2 linked regions of the Laspinema palackyanum D2c genome follow. The protein of the gene in region 1 interacts with the protein of each later gene in a pairwise test. Links are inferred from orthologs where the notes say so. Each region holds a gene or a part of one and is shown on either strand. Other genes may lie near its edges. The genes, in order: NG795_RS23905 and NG795_RS25655.

Region 1 (6,555 bases):
AGTGGTCTTGACAACAATCCCCTGAGTGTGGGAGATTATCGCGGTTTCTGTCGCACCCTTTATCAGCCATTGGAGTGATCCGTAACTCCATCCTGTCCGAGAGCTAAGTGCTAGGGGCGATCGCGAGTTAACAGTCCGGTGATGCTTTTACCCCTGGGAATAGGGTAAGCTACTGTTATTCATCGACAGCCTAATCCTTCAACAGAAGGAGTCGGAGGTTGCGAGTCTGGCTGCCGTCCAGTCAGCCCTAACCGGCAAAAACAATTGTCCGGTGAGTTGCAACCATCATGGACAACAATAAACGGAGAAGGGTGCAACTACCTTGACCTATCCGTAATTGAGGAATGTGATGAGCAACGACTTAGATCTGATCAAAAGCCTTAGCCCCAGCGCAATGGATCAGATCATGATATATCTGGCCTTCAGTGCCATGAGAACCAGTGGGCACCGGCACGGAGCATTTCTGGATGCAGCGGCAACAGCAGCCAAATGTGCCATTTACATGACCTATTTGGAGCAGGATGAGAACCTGCGAATGACAGGTCATCTGCACCATATTGAGCCGAAGCGGGTTAAAGCCATTGTTGAGGAAGTTAAAGAAGCCTTAACAAAAGGCAAGCTCTTAAAAATGCTGGGTTCCCAGGAGCCTCGCTATCTGATCCAGTTTCCTTATGTGTGGCTGGAACAGTATCCGTGGAGACCGGGACGGCCCCGCATTCCGGGCAACAATCTGACGAGTGAAGAAAAACGTCAAATTGAACGCCAGCTTCCCAACAATATTCCCGATGCTCAACTGATCAACTCCTTCCAGTTTATGGAATTGATTGAGTTTCTGCACGCGCGATCGCAGGAGGATTTTTCGCCAGACAGACGGATGCCTCTTTCTGAAGCCTTAGCAGAACATATCAAGCGGCGGTTGGTTTACTCGGGAACGGTGACGCGGATTAATTCCCCTTGGGGAATGCCCTTTTACGCCCTGACTCGGGCTTCTTATTCTCCAGTAGATGACCAAGAACGCACCTACGTTATGGTGGAGGATACCGCACGATACTTCCGCCTGATGAAGGATTGGGCAGAACGGCAGCCGAAAACGATGCGGTTGTTGGAGGAATTGGATATCCCCTCTCATCGCATGGACCAAGCGATGGAAGAGTTGGATGAAGTCATCCGCCAATGGGCCGATCGCTATCACGAGGAAGGGGGTGAACCCATGTTGCTCCAAATGGTATTCGGTCCTCAAGAAGAGTCCTAGAGTAGCATCGGGCTTCCCCTCGTTCAATCCTTGCTGAATGGGGAAGGAATGCCCTCTACTTCAAGCGTCAATCAGTGTGTTTCGGATCAATGTGTTTCGGATCAATCTAGTTTAAAGTCTATAAATCTCCTTTAACGCCCCTTTATAGGGGCGAAATATTGGGGATTTACAGAAAAAACTTCGGCATTGAACCGAAGTTACAAAGATTCCAGAAAGTGGGTTTATTTGAGAGTTTAGAAGGGAGAAAAAGCCCAATTAAACCTCCTAAAGCTAGTTTCTAAGGTGAAGAATTGAGCGTTGGGAGTGACCGGGCGATCGCCGGGAAAAACTCAAGCTTTGCGAATACCGATTGGCCTAGAACTCCCCTGTTGACGCTCTAAAATTTCTTTCGCAACTAAACTAATCAATCCTAGACAGGCTAATAGTGCCGCTGCGGAAAATGCCGACTGGGTTTGATACTGTTTATAAGCTTCTTCTACAAATAACGGTAACGTTTGGGTTTTTCCAATTAAGTTGCCAGAGACGACGGCAACCGCACCAAACTCGCCCATCGCTCGGGCATTGGTTAAAATGACTCCATACAGCAGTCCCCAGCGGATATTCGGTAAAGTAATGCGCCAGAAAATTTGCCAATCATTTGCTCCTAGGGTTTTTGCTGCTTCTTCCTGTTCGGGTCCGGTTTCCTCTAAGACGGGAATCACGGAACGAGCGACAAAGGGGAGAGTTACAAATAAACTGGCAATGATGATTCCCGGTAAGGCAAAAATAATCTGAAGATTGGCCGATTGAATTAGGGGACCAAACCAGCCATTGCGTCCATAAAGTAGAACAATCATCAACCCAGCGACAACGGGTGAAATGGAAAAGGGCAAGTCAATGATGCTCACAATAAACGCTCGACCGGGAATTTTATGGCGGGCGATCGCCCATGCCGCGCATAATCCAAATAGGGTATTAATCGGGAGGACAATCGCAGCAACGATGACGGTGAGCTGAATCGCGGCTAAAAAGTGAGGATCCCTAAAGTTGGTAAAGAAGGGGCCAAACCCGCTTCTAAATGCTTGATAAAAGACATTCAGTGCAGGAATGAAGAGAACCAGTGCTAAGTAGGCGATCGCTACCCCAATGGCAATTCTCCGCACCCATTGTTCTTGCTTTTTTGAATGGCCACTCTTCTCTACGGGCTGATTACTGATTGGTTTAAGCATACCGTCTTCCCCAAGCTTGCACGAGATTAATTGCGAATAAAATGGCCAAAGAAACTGCTAACAGCACAACGCCTATCACTGTTGCTCCATAGTAGTCATATTGTTCCAGTCGTTGAAAAATTAAGACCGGGGCGATTAAATCCTTAAACGGAATATTGGACGCCACAATCACAATTGACCCATACTCTCCCACCGCCCGGGAAAATCCCAAAGCCACACCAATTAAAATCGGTGAAATCAACTGCGGAATAATAATCCGCCAAAAGGTTTGAGAATTAGAAGCGCCCAAACTCCAAGCGGCTTCTTCCACTTCTGACTCTAGTTCTCTTAAAACAGGTTGCACCGTTCGCACGACAAAGGGAAGGGAGATAAATAACATGGCAATGCCTACTCCGAACCGGGTAAAGGCAATTTGAATCCCAAACGGTGCAACCAGGGAACCGATCCAACCCGCTGGACTATAAACCGTGGCGATCGTCAAACCTGCTACTGCTGTGGGCAAGGCAAAAGGCAAGTCAATCGTTGCATCAATAATCCGCTTAAAAGGAAAATCATAGCGCACTAAAACCCAGGCAATTAAAGTCCCAAATACGCCATTAATCAGCGCAGTAACAAAAGCGGTAACAAAGGTGACATCATAAGCAGACAGCGCCACGGGACTGGTCGCAATTCGCCAAAATTCACTGGGGTCTTTTGTCGCAGACATCCACAACAAGGCAGCCATCGGCAGTAACAGCATGATGCTAAGATAGCCAATCGTGATCCGCCAAGGCCAAGACAGATGGAGGAGGCCACCGAGGGAGGTTAGTAATTTCTTACGAGGATTATTGAAGGAAATTGCCATAATAAGCTTGATATTATTGTTGCTCTTTATTAGTGAAATCAAACATCCCTAAAACCTCAGATATTTTGGATGGCCAATATTTTTATCTGTTTTAATGGGGGGTGAATAGTAACCATTTAGGTAGGACATTGTTTTTATTTTTAATTTAGTTAATAAACAGCAGAAAATATTCTGGTTTCTTTTGGTTTGACGTAAACCTCCTGATTGGCTTCAATTTGTAGTTCATCATACCGCTCTCGACTTAATTGTGCAGTCAGAATTGCCCCAGATTTCAACACCAATTCTAATTGAATCTCCCATCCCAAATGAACCAATCGGGTTACTTTTGCAAAAACAAAGTCAGGTTCCGGATTGGTTCTAATTAATAAATCATGAGGACGCAAAAATATTTTGTCCGAGGGTGAAATCTGAGACTGAGTTGTACAGAGTCCTGAATTAATAGGAAGAACATTCACCGGACCAATAAAACTCATGACAAACGAACTGGCGGGTTGATCATAGATTTCGCTGGCGCTTCCTACTTGTTCCACCCGACCATTGTTCATCACCACAATTTCATCGGCGACTTCCATCGCTTCTTCTTGATCGTGGGTGACAAAAACCGTGGTGACATGAACTTCATCATGTAAATGTCGAAGCCAAGCTCGCAGTTCTTTACGAACTTTGGCATCTAAGGCACCAAAGGGTTCATCTAGTAACAAAACTTTGGGTTGTACGGCTAAGGCTCTGGCTAACGCAATCCGTTGGCGTTGACCCCCGGAGAGTTGCGCCGGATAGCGATCGCCTAATCCTTGCAGTTGGACCAACTCCAACAACTGCTCCACCCGTTCACGAACTTGGGGCTTGGGAACCTTCCGAATTTCTAAAGGAAAAGCAATATTTTTACGAATGGTCATGTGTTTAAACAGGGCATAATGCTGAAACACAAAGCCAATATTTCGCTCCTGGACCCGGACTTGGGTCGCATTTTCTCCGGTTAAATAGATTTCACCTTGATCCGGTGCTTCTAGTCCGGCAATCAATCGCAGTAAGGTCGATTTCCCGGACCCAGAAGGTCCTAAAAGGGCAACCAGAGAGCCGCTCTTAATGTCGAGGTTGACCTGATCAAGGGCCAAAAATGAACCAAAATTTTTACAAACGTCCTGAATTAAGATTCCCATGATTACAACTTGCGGGGTGAAGTCAATAAAAGGCTGGATTAGAGAGCATCATCGGATTCAACGGATGACCTTCAAACTGATGCGATGTTAGGGACGGTAGAGACTCGCTTGAATCTCATCAAAAACTGCCCCTTCGTCAAAAAACTGTTGTTGTACGGCATCCCATCCGCCCAAATTTTCAATGGTAAAAGGGCTGTTAATCTGGGGAAAGCGATCGCCTTGATTGCTCTCCACTGTGGGTTCTACCGGGCGAAACCCGTAGCGCGCAAAAACGGTTTGGGCTTCTGGGGTAAATAAATATTGAACAAATGCTTCAGCCAGTTCCCGATTCCCATGTTTCTCGACATTTTCATCAATTACCGCGACAGCATTTTCGATCGCAATATTAACCGGAGGGACAAAGTAAGACCGGGGGCGATCGTTCAGTCCCGCTAAAATCATTTCATTTTCATAGTTGACCAACACATCTCCCTGGCGTTGCTCCACAAAAGCATCGGTTGCTTCCCGAGAGTCTTTAGATAAAACCACTGCATTCTCATACACTTTCTGGGTAAATGCTCGCGCTTCCTCTGGCGTTCCTCCGGCTTGGGTGACGGAGCCCCAAAGCGCTAGAAAACTCCACCGCGCACCCCCAGAGGTTTTCGGGTTAGCCAGAACAATCTGGACATCATCTTTGGCTAAATCCGCCCAGGTTTGAATGCCTTTGGGATTATTGGGTCTAGTGGCAATTGTTGCCACAGAACGAGTAACGATGGAATTATTGGGTGCTTCTTGTTCCCAACCGGGTTCAATCAGTCCGTCTTTTTCCAGTTGTTGGATATCCAAGGCTAACGCTAGGGCGACGACATCAGCATCGAGTCCGTGGAGGACCGTGCGGGTTTGGGTCCCGGAAGGGCCGTAGCTTTGGCGAATCACCGCCTTGCGATCGTGTTGCTGATTCCAAGTTTCTAGGAATTGGGGAATGATTTCTTGATAGGCGGAAGGGGTCACCATATAGGAAACCAGGGTCAGTTCCAGGGGATTACCATTGCCCAGATTACCTGTGCAGGCAGCGATCGCCAGACTTAAACTAACTCCCGATAGGAAAACAACGATCCACCGGATTAAGAAATTTGGGGACAAAAAGCGACTCATTTTCACCAAAAGCCTAGGTAGTTTAGCAAGAATAATGAAGAAGTTTAATAGAGCCGAGGGCAGGTGGAGCAAGTCCACCTTATCCCCTGCTCAAAATCATCTTCCGTGAATTGATCTCCTGGCAATTACCAGTTTTCTTCATCAGGGTCCGTCGATTTACTCCAAATTTCTACATCTAGGTCGTTCAGATAAATCATTGCACTATCAATCTGGCCTTGTTTTCCTCGCAGATCGAGGTCAAACCACCCATCATTTTTGATATTAGCTGACAACAAGGCTGCATTCAGGTTAACAGTCAATCCATAATCAGAAATCAGGCGAGAAATAATCGGTTCCTCTTGATACTCTTTCGGAATCCGAATCCGAATTCGTAGGTGTGTGGGTCGGGAGTCATCATTTGCGAGGTTTAAAGACTGAGGTTGGGAACCTAGATAACTCCCGTTTAATTGAGCGTGATAATTAGAGTGAGTTGCCATATATTTCTCCGCTTGAGCTAATTTTATCTATTCGTCAATAAGGTTGGGAATCAAATGTTGTAGGGGACTTGTGATGCTCTCTTATCGTCTGACTTGGCTCAAAATTGTGTCAAAGATAGCGCCATCGTCAAAGAATTTAGTTTGCACTGTATCCCACCCCCCCAAATCAGCAACGGTGAACAAGGTTTGGATCGGCGGAAATTGATTGCTAAATTCAGCAGCAACATTCGGATCTACAGGCCGGAATCCAACTTTTGCAAATTCCCGTTGAGCGCTTGGGGTAAATAAATATTGGACGAAGGCTTCCGCAACTTCCCTGGTGCCATGTTGATCCACATTGGCATCAACCACGGCAATGGGATTATCGATAGAAATATTCACCTCGGGAATCAGATATGGAAGTTCTTGGCCGTTTTGTTTCGCCAATATCACTTCGTTTTCATAGTTGATTAAGACATCCCCTTGACCCTGCTTGAAAAAG
Region 2 (6,536 bases), on another replicon or contig:
CATAGAACAGGGTGCGGGTTTTTATAGACCTTTGAAAACCAGATTCCGTCTAACCCTGCATTCCCCAATCAGGATCTATCCCCCTTGAGAAATGTCCTCAACGAGGGGCAGTTCATGAACTGCCCCTACAAAATTACCGTTTATAGCGTTCCTGAATATGAATTTGAGGAGGTTCAGATTTCCTCAAACACATATCCAAGCATTCCACCACTTCCACCAAGTTCATGTAGGCATCAGCCGCTTCAACTAAATTGTTGATATTCTCCTTGCTGGCATCGTCCATATCATCACTCAAGGGTTTATGAATTAACCGGCGATCGAGGGGAAATTGGAGACGAGCATAGCGAGATTTATCTCCAATCACATAATCCGTGATATAATGATAAACTTCACAAGGTGCATCGGTCATCACTTTAACGACGCGCCCACCCCAAATCCATTGCAGAGTCCCCCAAGAGCGAGCTTGTTCCCAGGGAATTACTCGCGTTGCTGCACCTGTTCCAATGGAAATCACTTCCAAATCTTCTAAGCGATGACCTAGGCGGATGGCTTCTGCCACAGCACAAGCGGTGGGATTATTCGCCGCTAAACCGCCATCAATGGCCGACATCACCTCTCCATCAATGACTAATCGGTGTGCGGGAAAGAAGGTGGGAGCAGAAGCGGAACAGAGGCAAGCTTCCCAGACTGGAACGTTAGCAAATTTCTCTTTCCAGCTTTTAAAAATGATGGGCGATCGGCTGATGGTATCGTAGCTGGTAATTAAGAGTTTCACCTGGTTAATATCGGACAACCGCTTATTGCCCAATAAATCTTTGAGCATTCGGATCAGTCCGTCTTCGGAGAACTTAGGCGCAGAAGGGCCATGCTTTAAGAGTAAGGGCAGTCGCTTGAGGGTCCACCGGCTCTTGTAGGGAAAGACTTTTTTAGACTTTTTCCGGTAAAGTTGGACAATATCCTTGCAGGGAATTCCCATCGCGATCGCAGCACCCACCATTGATCCCGTAGAAGTTCCCGCAATTAAATCAAAATGATCTCGTAGCGGCAACTGCAGTCGTTCTTCAATCCGTTGTAACATTCGCGCCGCTAATACACCACGAATTCCGCCACCATCGATGCTCAGTATCCGATAAGTCATCGTAACTTCTCCTGATATTTGAATTGGGGATAAGGGGTAAAAGGGTTAAGAGATTTTACCCCGTCTCGGTGGGGTTCCCTCGTCTCATGTTCCTTTATTGATACTTCTGTTCCTTCGCCCTAATAGCCACTGTACTAACTCTGCACAAGAAATCCGGAAGATTTCCGGATTCGATACCCTGAAGTGGGGGGGAATTTTTGCAGTTACAGACCCTCCCAGCGATCGCCTCCGACCCCCCACCCCTAAACTGAAACCCTTGCTATAGCGGCTTTTTTATGGTAAGACCAGACAGGGGTTATCCCCTTTGGGGGTCTGTTTTTGGGGATAACCCTTTCCAATATTATTTGTTTTGTCATTTCATTGGTTATTTGAGGAGTGTACTGTGGAATCCTTTCAACCTTGGTTATCTTATGTGGGAATTGGAGTCGGTGTAATCCTTGGGGGAATCGTCCTGATTTGGATTACCGTTTCCCTGATTATTTTTTCCAAAACTAAAGGATTACCCCAGGCGATCGGGGCCTTTTTTGCTCAAATTGCCCAAGGGGATGTCAATGGGGCCTATCAGTCCACCAGCGATCGCTTTAAAAGCAAAACCTCTAAACAACAATTTGCTAAATTCATCAAAACCCACAAACTCAATCAGTATCAGCGCACTACCATGTCAATTCCCACAACTGAGGGGGAGGTTCACTGTCTGGATGTCACCGTGATTTCTAAAACAGGTCGGGAAGTTCCCGTGCAAATGAAACTGGTTAAACAAGATAAAATTTGGACAGTTGATGATTTAACTTATCAGTATATTAGCAAAAAAAATGCCCCTGCCGCTACCAAGAAATAATCGGATTCCCTCCCGGGGATTGAGGGGATGAAACTGCCGAAAATCCCTGAAAAAGGGGAAAGCCGGTTTAGGGACGGTTCCCTCAAAACCAGCTTTCCTCTGCTTAGTCTAACCGGGCGATTTTCTCTCCCTTATTGAGATAAATTGCGATGGGTGAATGGTTTTGCCTCGGGACCGGAATAGGTTGCCACTATTTGACCATTTCCGACTAATTGATATTTGTAAGTGACTAATCCTTCCAGTCCAACGGGCCCTCGGGGCGGCATTTTTTGGGTACTAATTCCGACTTCGGCCCCGAAACCGTAGCGGAATCCATCAGCAAAGCGGGTGGAACAATTATGGAAGACTCCGGCAGAGGCAACTTGAGACAGAAACAGATCTGCAGCGGATTGTTCTTCGGTGACGATCGCATCGGTATGACCCGATCCATAACTGTTGATATGAGAAATTGCCTCTTCTAAAGAATGGACTACTTTAATCGATAAAATCAAATCCGTATATTCAGTTTTCCAATCCTCTTCTGTTGCCGGTTCCCAATCCTTCAAATTGGCGGTATTTTTCAGGATATCTTGACTTTTATCATCCAAGCGTAATTGCACCTGACGTCCTTGGAGTGCAGCAGCAACTTGGGGTAAAAATTCTGGGGCGACTGCCTCATGAACCAGCAAGGTTTCGATCGCATTGCAAGCTGCCGGATACTGAGTTTTAGAATCCACGGCGATCGTCACCGCTTTTTCCATCTCTGCCGAGGCATCCACATAGAGATGACAAATTCCCTCCGCATGACCCAGGACCGGAATGCGCGTATTGTCCTGGACAAAGCGCACAAAATCATTCGACCCTCGGGGGACAATTAAATCTACAAAATCATCTAATTTTAATAACGCTAACGTTTCTTCCCTCGTCGTTAACAACTGTACCACATCCGGATCAACCTCCGTCTGGGCTAACCCTTGGCGAATCGCTTTGACAATGGCTGCACAAGAATTATTGGCCTCTTTCCCTCCTTTTAAAATCACCCCATTGCCGGATTTAATTGCCAGGGCGGAAATTTGAATCGCCGCCTCGGGACGGGCTTCAAAAATCACCGCAACTACCCCCAATGGTACAGAAACTCGCTTGAGAATTAAGCCATCATCCAGTTCCCGATGAAGCTGAATCTCGCCAACGGGATCCGGGAGTTTGCCCACATCTCGAACTCCGGCAATGGTTGCCTCTAGTTTGGTCCGGTCCATTTTTAGGCGGTTGTAGAGGGGTTTGGAAATGCCTTCCGCTTCGGCAAATTCACAATCTTCCCCATTTGCCCTGACAATGGACGAGGCAGCAGATTGTAAAGCTTGGGCGACTGCCTCGATCGCCTGATTTTTCGCCTCCGTAGAGAGTACCCCCAATTTCCGGGCGGCAATGGCTGTAGATTGAGCAATTGTAACTAAATTGTCCGAACCAATTTGCATCGATGTCATGGTAATTTTATCCCGTAGATTTTCCGGTTAAGACTGTAGTTTTTGACACCCATCCTAGGCCCCAGAATCGGACGGGCGATCGGCACTTCTAAAAGAGGTGATGGATTAATCCCAGACACCTCACGCCTCATCCCCTTGAATAGACGCGATTGAACCCAAGGGTGATGAAAGTTTGACTTTAACCAACGGTCTTAACTTTTTTCATGCTATAGCCAATTCTTTAACTTTTGTGGAGTTTTAGACCAAAAACCCGGACTTGTAGGTTATGACAGAAAGCAGGGAAAACTTTCCCCAGGGCCTTGACAAAATCACCAAGCTTTGGGCGTTTTGAACCTGTTCATTGTGTAATCGTGACATGGAGAGTGTTTATGGCTGAATCCTCTTTCCCGAAAGCGGGCCGTAGCGGTACTACAGGGGTCAAGCTGACCATGACCGGAGTCGGAGGCAATCTCGCCTGGGCTTCCCTGGTGACCATGACCCTTATGTTTGGCATGGTCTTCGTCTTGTGTTTAGGCGTTTCGTTGATTCTTAACAGTGAGAATCCAGGGATGGGCTTAGGAATCGCGATCGCCGCTACCCTCGTCTTTAATATCGTCGCCTTTTTCCTCTCCCCTTGGATTATGGACTTAACCCAGCGGTGGCTATATGGGACTCGCTGGATCGACCTCACCGAACTTGATCGCAAGAGTCCCGAGTCTGCCGCAATTATCCGCCAGATTTGTGCTGACAACAAGCTAAAACAACCGCGTTTGGGGATTATCGATGACCAAAACCCTACCGCCTTTACTTATGGATCTCTCCCCAATAGCGCCCGTTTAGTCGTCAGCGAGGGACTCTTTACCTATCTCGATGATGATGAAGCGGCCACCGTCTACGCCCACGAACTGGGCCATATCGTCCATTGGGACTTTGCGGTGATGACGATCGCCTCCACCCTGGTGCAAATTACCTATTTAATTTATGTGTTTGCCCGTCGGATGGGACGTGGGGGGGAAAAAGCCAAAGATATTGCGGCGCAAGTGGCGATGGTGGCCTATATCTTTTATATAGTGGGAACCTATTTGCTGCTGTACCTCTCGCGAACTCGGGAATATTTTGCCGATCGCTTTGCTGCCGAATCCACCGGCAACCCCAACGCCCTCTCGCGGGCACTGGTTAAAATTGCTTACGGGTTAGTCGAGGAAGGGCAAAAAGCCACAGAACCCAGCCGCTTAGTGGAAGGAACTCGGGCATTAGGCATCTACGACCATAAAGCCGCCACCTCAACAGGCACCACCTACCGGATTTCCAGCAAACCGGACCAAATTGGCCGAGTGTTTCTCTGGGATATGTTTAATCCCTGGGGATGGTGGATGGAGTTGAACTCCACTCACCCCTTAACCGGCAAACGGGTTCGCGCCTTAAGTACCTACGCCGAACAGTTGGGACTAGATATCGAGTTCGATATGGGTCGGATTATGGGAGAAGGCAAGACTCTGAGTAAGAGTAAATTATACGGCAGTTTTGTGGGGGATTTATTCCTCTATACTGCCCCCATAATTGGATTGTTTGCAGGGGCGATCGCCTGGTTAGTCTTACCCCTACCTGGAGGAGACTTTGCGCCTCTCGCCTATCCATTACTGGGCTTAGGAATCGGCCTTTTGGTGAAAACCTTTGTCATGTTTCCCAACTTCGATCGCGCCCCAGAAACCGATATTCTCACCTTAATGGCGGACCCCTACGCCAGTCCCTTACGGGGTAAACCGGCTAAACTCAAAGGCGAACTAATTGGGCGGGGAGATGCTGGATATGCCTTCGGGTCGGATTTGAAACTCCAAGACCCCAGTGGGTTACTATTTCTCCGCTATGCCTCCCGGTTGGGTCCGATTGGCAATTTCCTGTTTGGCATGAAGAAGGTGAACAGCCTGATTGGAATGCAAGTTCATTCCTTGGGTTGGTTCCGACGGGGAGTGGCCCCCTGGATGGATTTGATCCAGTTAGAAACTCAGAATGAGACCCAGGTGAATAGTTATCATCGCTTCTGGTCCTTTTTAATGAGTGGCGGGATGATCATCGGCGGAATCGTTTTACTGTTTATCATTTAATCTGACTAGACTTGGGATTAGCTACAGTCTAAAGTTTGTAGAGACGCGACGTCGCGTCTCTATTTGTTTGAAGAGGTTTAAGATGTCATACGAACGGGAAAAACAAGTTGCCATTGATGCGGCGATCGCGGCTGCTAAACTCTGCCAAGCAGTCCGCCGGGAAATTCCGGTGGCGATGGAAAAAATTGATAAAAGCCCCGTCACGGTGGCAGATTACGGGTCTCAGGCATTGATTTGCAAAGCATTAAATGCAGCATTTCCCGCAGATGCGATCGTGGGGGAAGAAGATGCGACGGATCTGCGAAGCAATGCCGAACAATTGCAAAAAGTGACCCATCATGTTCAGTCCCTGGTCCCAGATGCCACACCGGAACAGGTTGCGGATTGGATTGATTGCGGGAATGGGGAAGTCGGGGGAAGATTTTGGACCCTAGACCCGATTGATGGGACTAAAGGATTTTTGAGACAGGATCAATATGCCGTGGCGATCGCCTTAATTGAAGACAACGAGGTGAAAGTCGGCGTCATGGCTTGTCCCGCCCTCAAGTTAGAATCGGGAGAAGAAGGGGCCTTGTTTGTCGCCGTCCGGGGAGAAGGGGCGACAATGCAGGCAATCTCCGGAGGAACCGTGCGATCGCTGCGAGTGGTTGCCGCTGATGATGTGGAAAATCTGCGGTTTGTAGAAAGCGTAGAAGCCAGTCACGGCGACCAATCCAGGCAAAATGCCGTCGCCAAAGCCGTCGGATTCACCGCCGAATCCCTGCGAATGGATTCCCAAGCCAAATATGGAATTGTCGCATCAGGACAAGCCGCATTATATATGCGTTTACCCTCGCCTAAAACCCCAGACTACCGAGAGAATATCTGGGACCACGCAGCCGGGGCGATCGTTGTCGAAGAAGCTGGAGGGCGTGTTACCGATATGCATGGCAATTCTTTACCCTTTGGCTTATGTAAAAAAATGGTCAACAATCAAGGCATTGTTGTTAGCAATAGCACCATCCACGACACAG

What was found.
Region 2: the proteins of NG795_RS23905 (region 1) and NG795_RS25655 interact in binary tests that used the Escherichia coli proteins (3 or more experiments, as listed by UniProt). The link is inferred for Laspinema palackyanum D2c from one-to-one orthologs.

What each region holds. Positions count from the first base shown.
Region 1 is NZ_JAMXFD010000029.1:47,165-53,719, forward strand. The notes cover bases 2,460-5,376. They hold NG795_RS23905 (sulfate/molybdate ABC transporter ATP-binding protein), read right to left. Parts: upstream 4,465-5,376; coding sequence 3,454-4,464; downstream 2,460-3,453. Other genes in these bases: cysW (sulfate ABC transporter permease subunit CysW), read right to left, coding at 2,460-2,460; cysT (sulfate ABC transporter permease subunit CysT), read right to left, coding at 2,460-3,304; NG795_RS23910 (sulfate ABC transporter substrate-binding protein), read right to left, coding at 4,552-5,376. Also shown: heterocyst differentiation master regulator HetR, read left to right, coding at 350-1,252; more of cysW, read right to left, coding at 1,582-2,459; more of cysT, read right to left, coding at 2,453-2,459; more of NG795_RS23910, read right to left, coding at 5,377-5,598; NG795_RS23915 (NIL domain-containing protein), read right to left, coding at 5,724-6,074; NG795_RS23920 (sulfate ABC transporter substrate-binding protein), read right to left, coding at 6,156-6,555. UniProt on the Escherichia coli protein: Part of the ABC transporter complex CysAWTP involved in sulfate/thiosulfate import. Responsible for energy coupling to the transport system.
Region 2 is NZ_JAMXFD010000035.1:41,803-48,338, forward strand. The notes cover bases 1,274-4,171. They hold NG795_RS25655 (glutamate-5-semialdehyde dehydrogenase), read right to left. Parts: upstream 3,440-4,171; coding sequence 2,108-3,439; downstream 1,274-2,107. Other genes in these bases: NG795_RS25650 (DUF4864 domain-containing protein), read left to right, coding at 1,521-1,976; NG795_RS25660 (zinc metalloprotease HtpX), read left to right, coding at 3,808-4,171. In the rest of the region: NG795_RS25645 (CBASS cGAMP-activated phospholipase), read right to left, coding at 134-1,138; more of NG795_RS25660, read left to right, coding at 4,172-5,523; NG795_RS25665 (3'(2'),5'-bisphosphate nucleotidase), read left to right, coding at 5,606-6,536. UniProt on the Escherichia coli protein: Catalyzes the NADPH-dependent reduction of L-glutamate 5-phosphate into L-glutamate 5-semialdehyde and phosphate. The product spontaneously undergoes cyclization to form 1-pyrroline-5-carboxylate.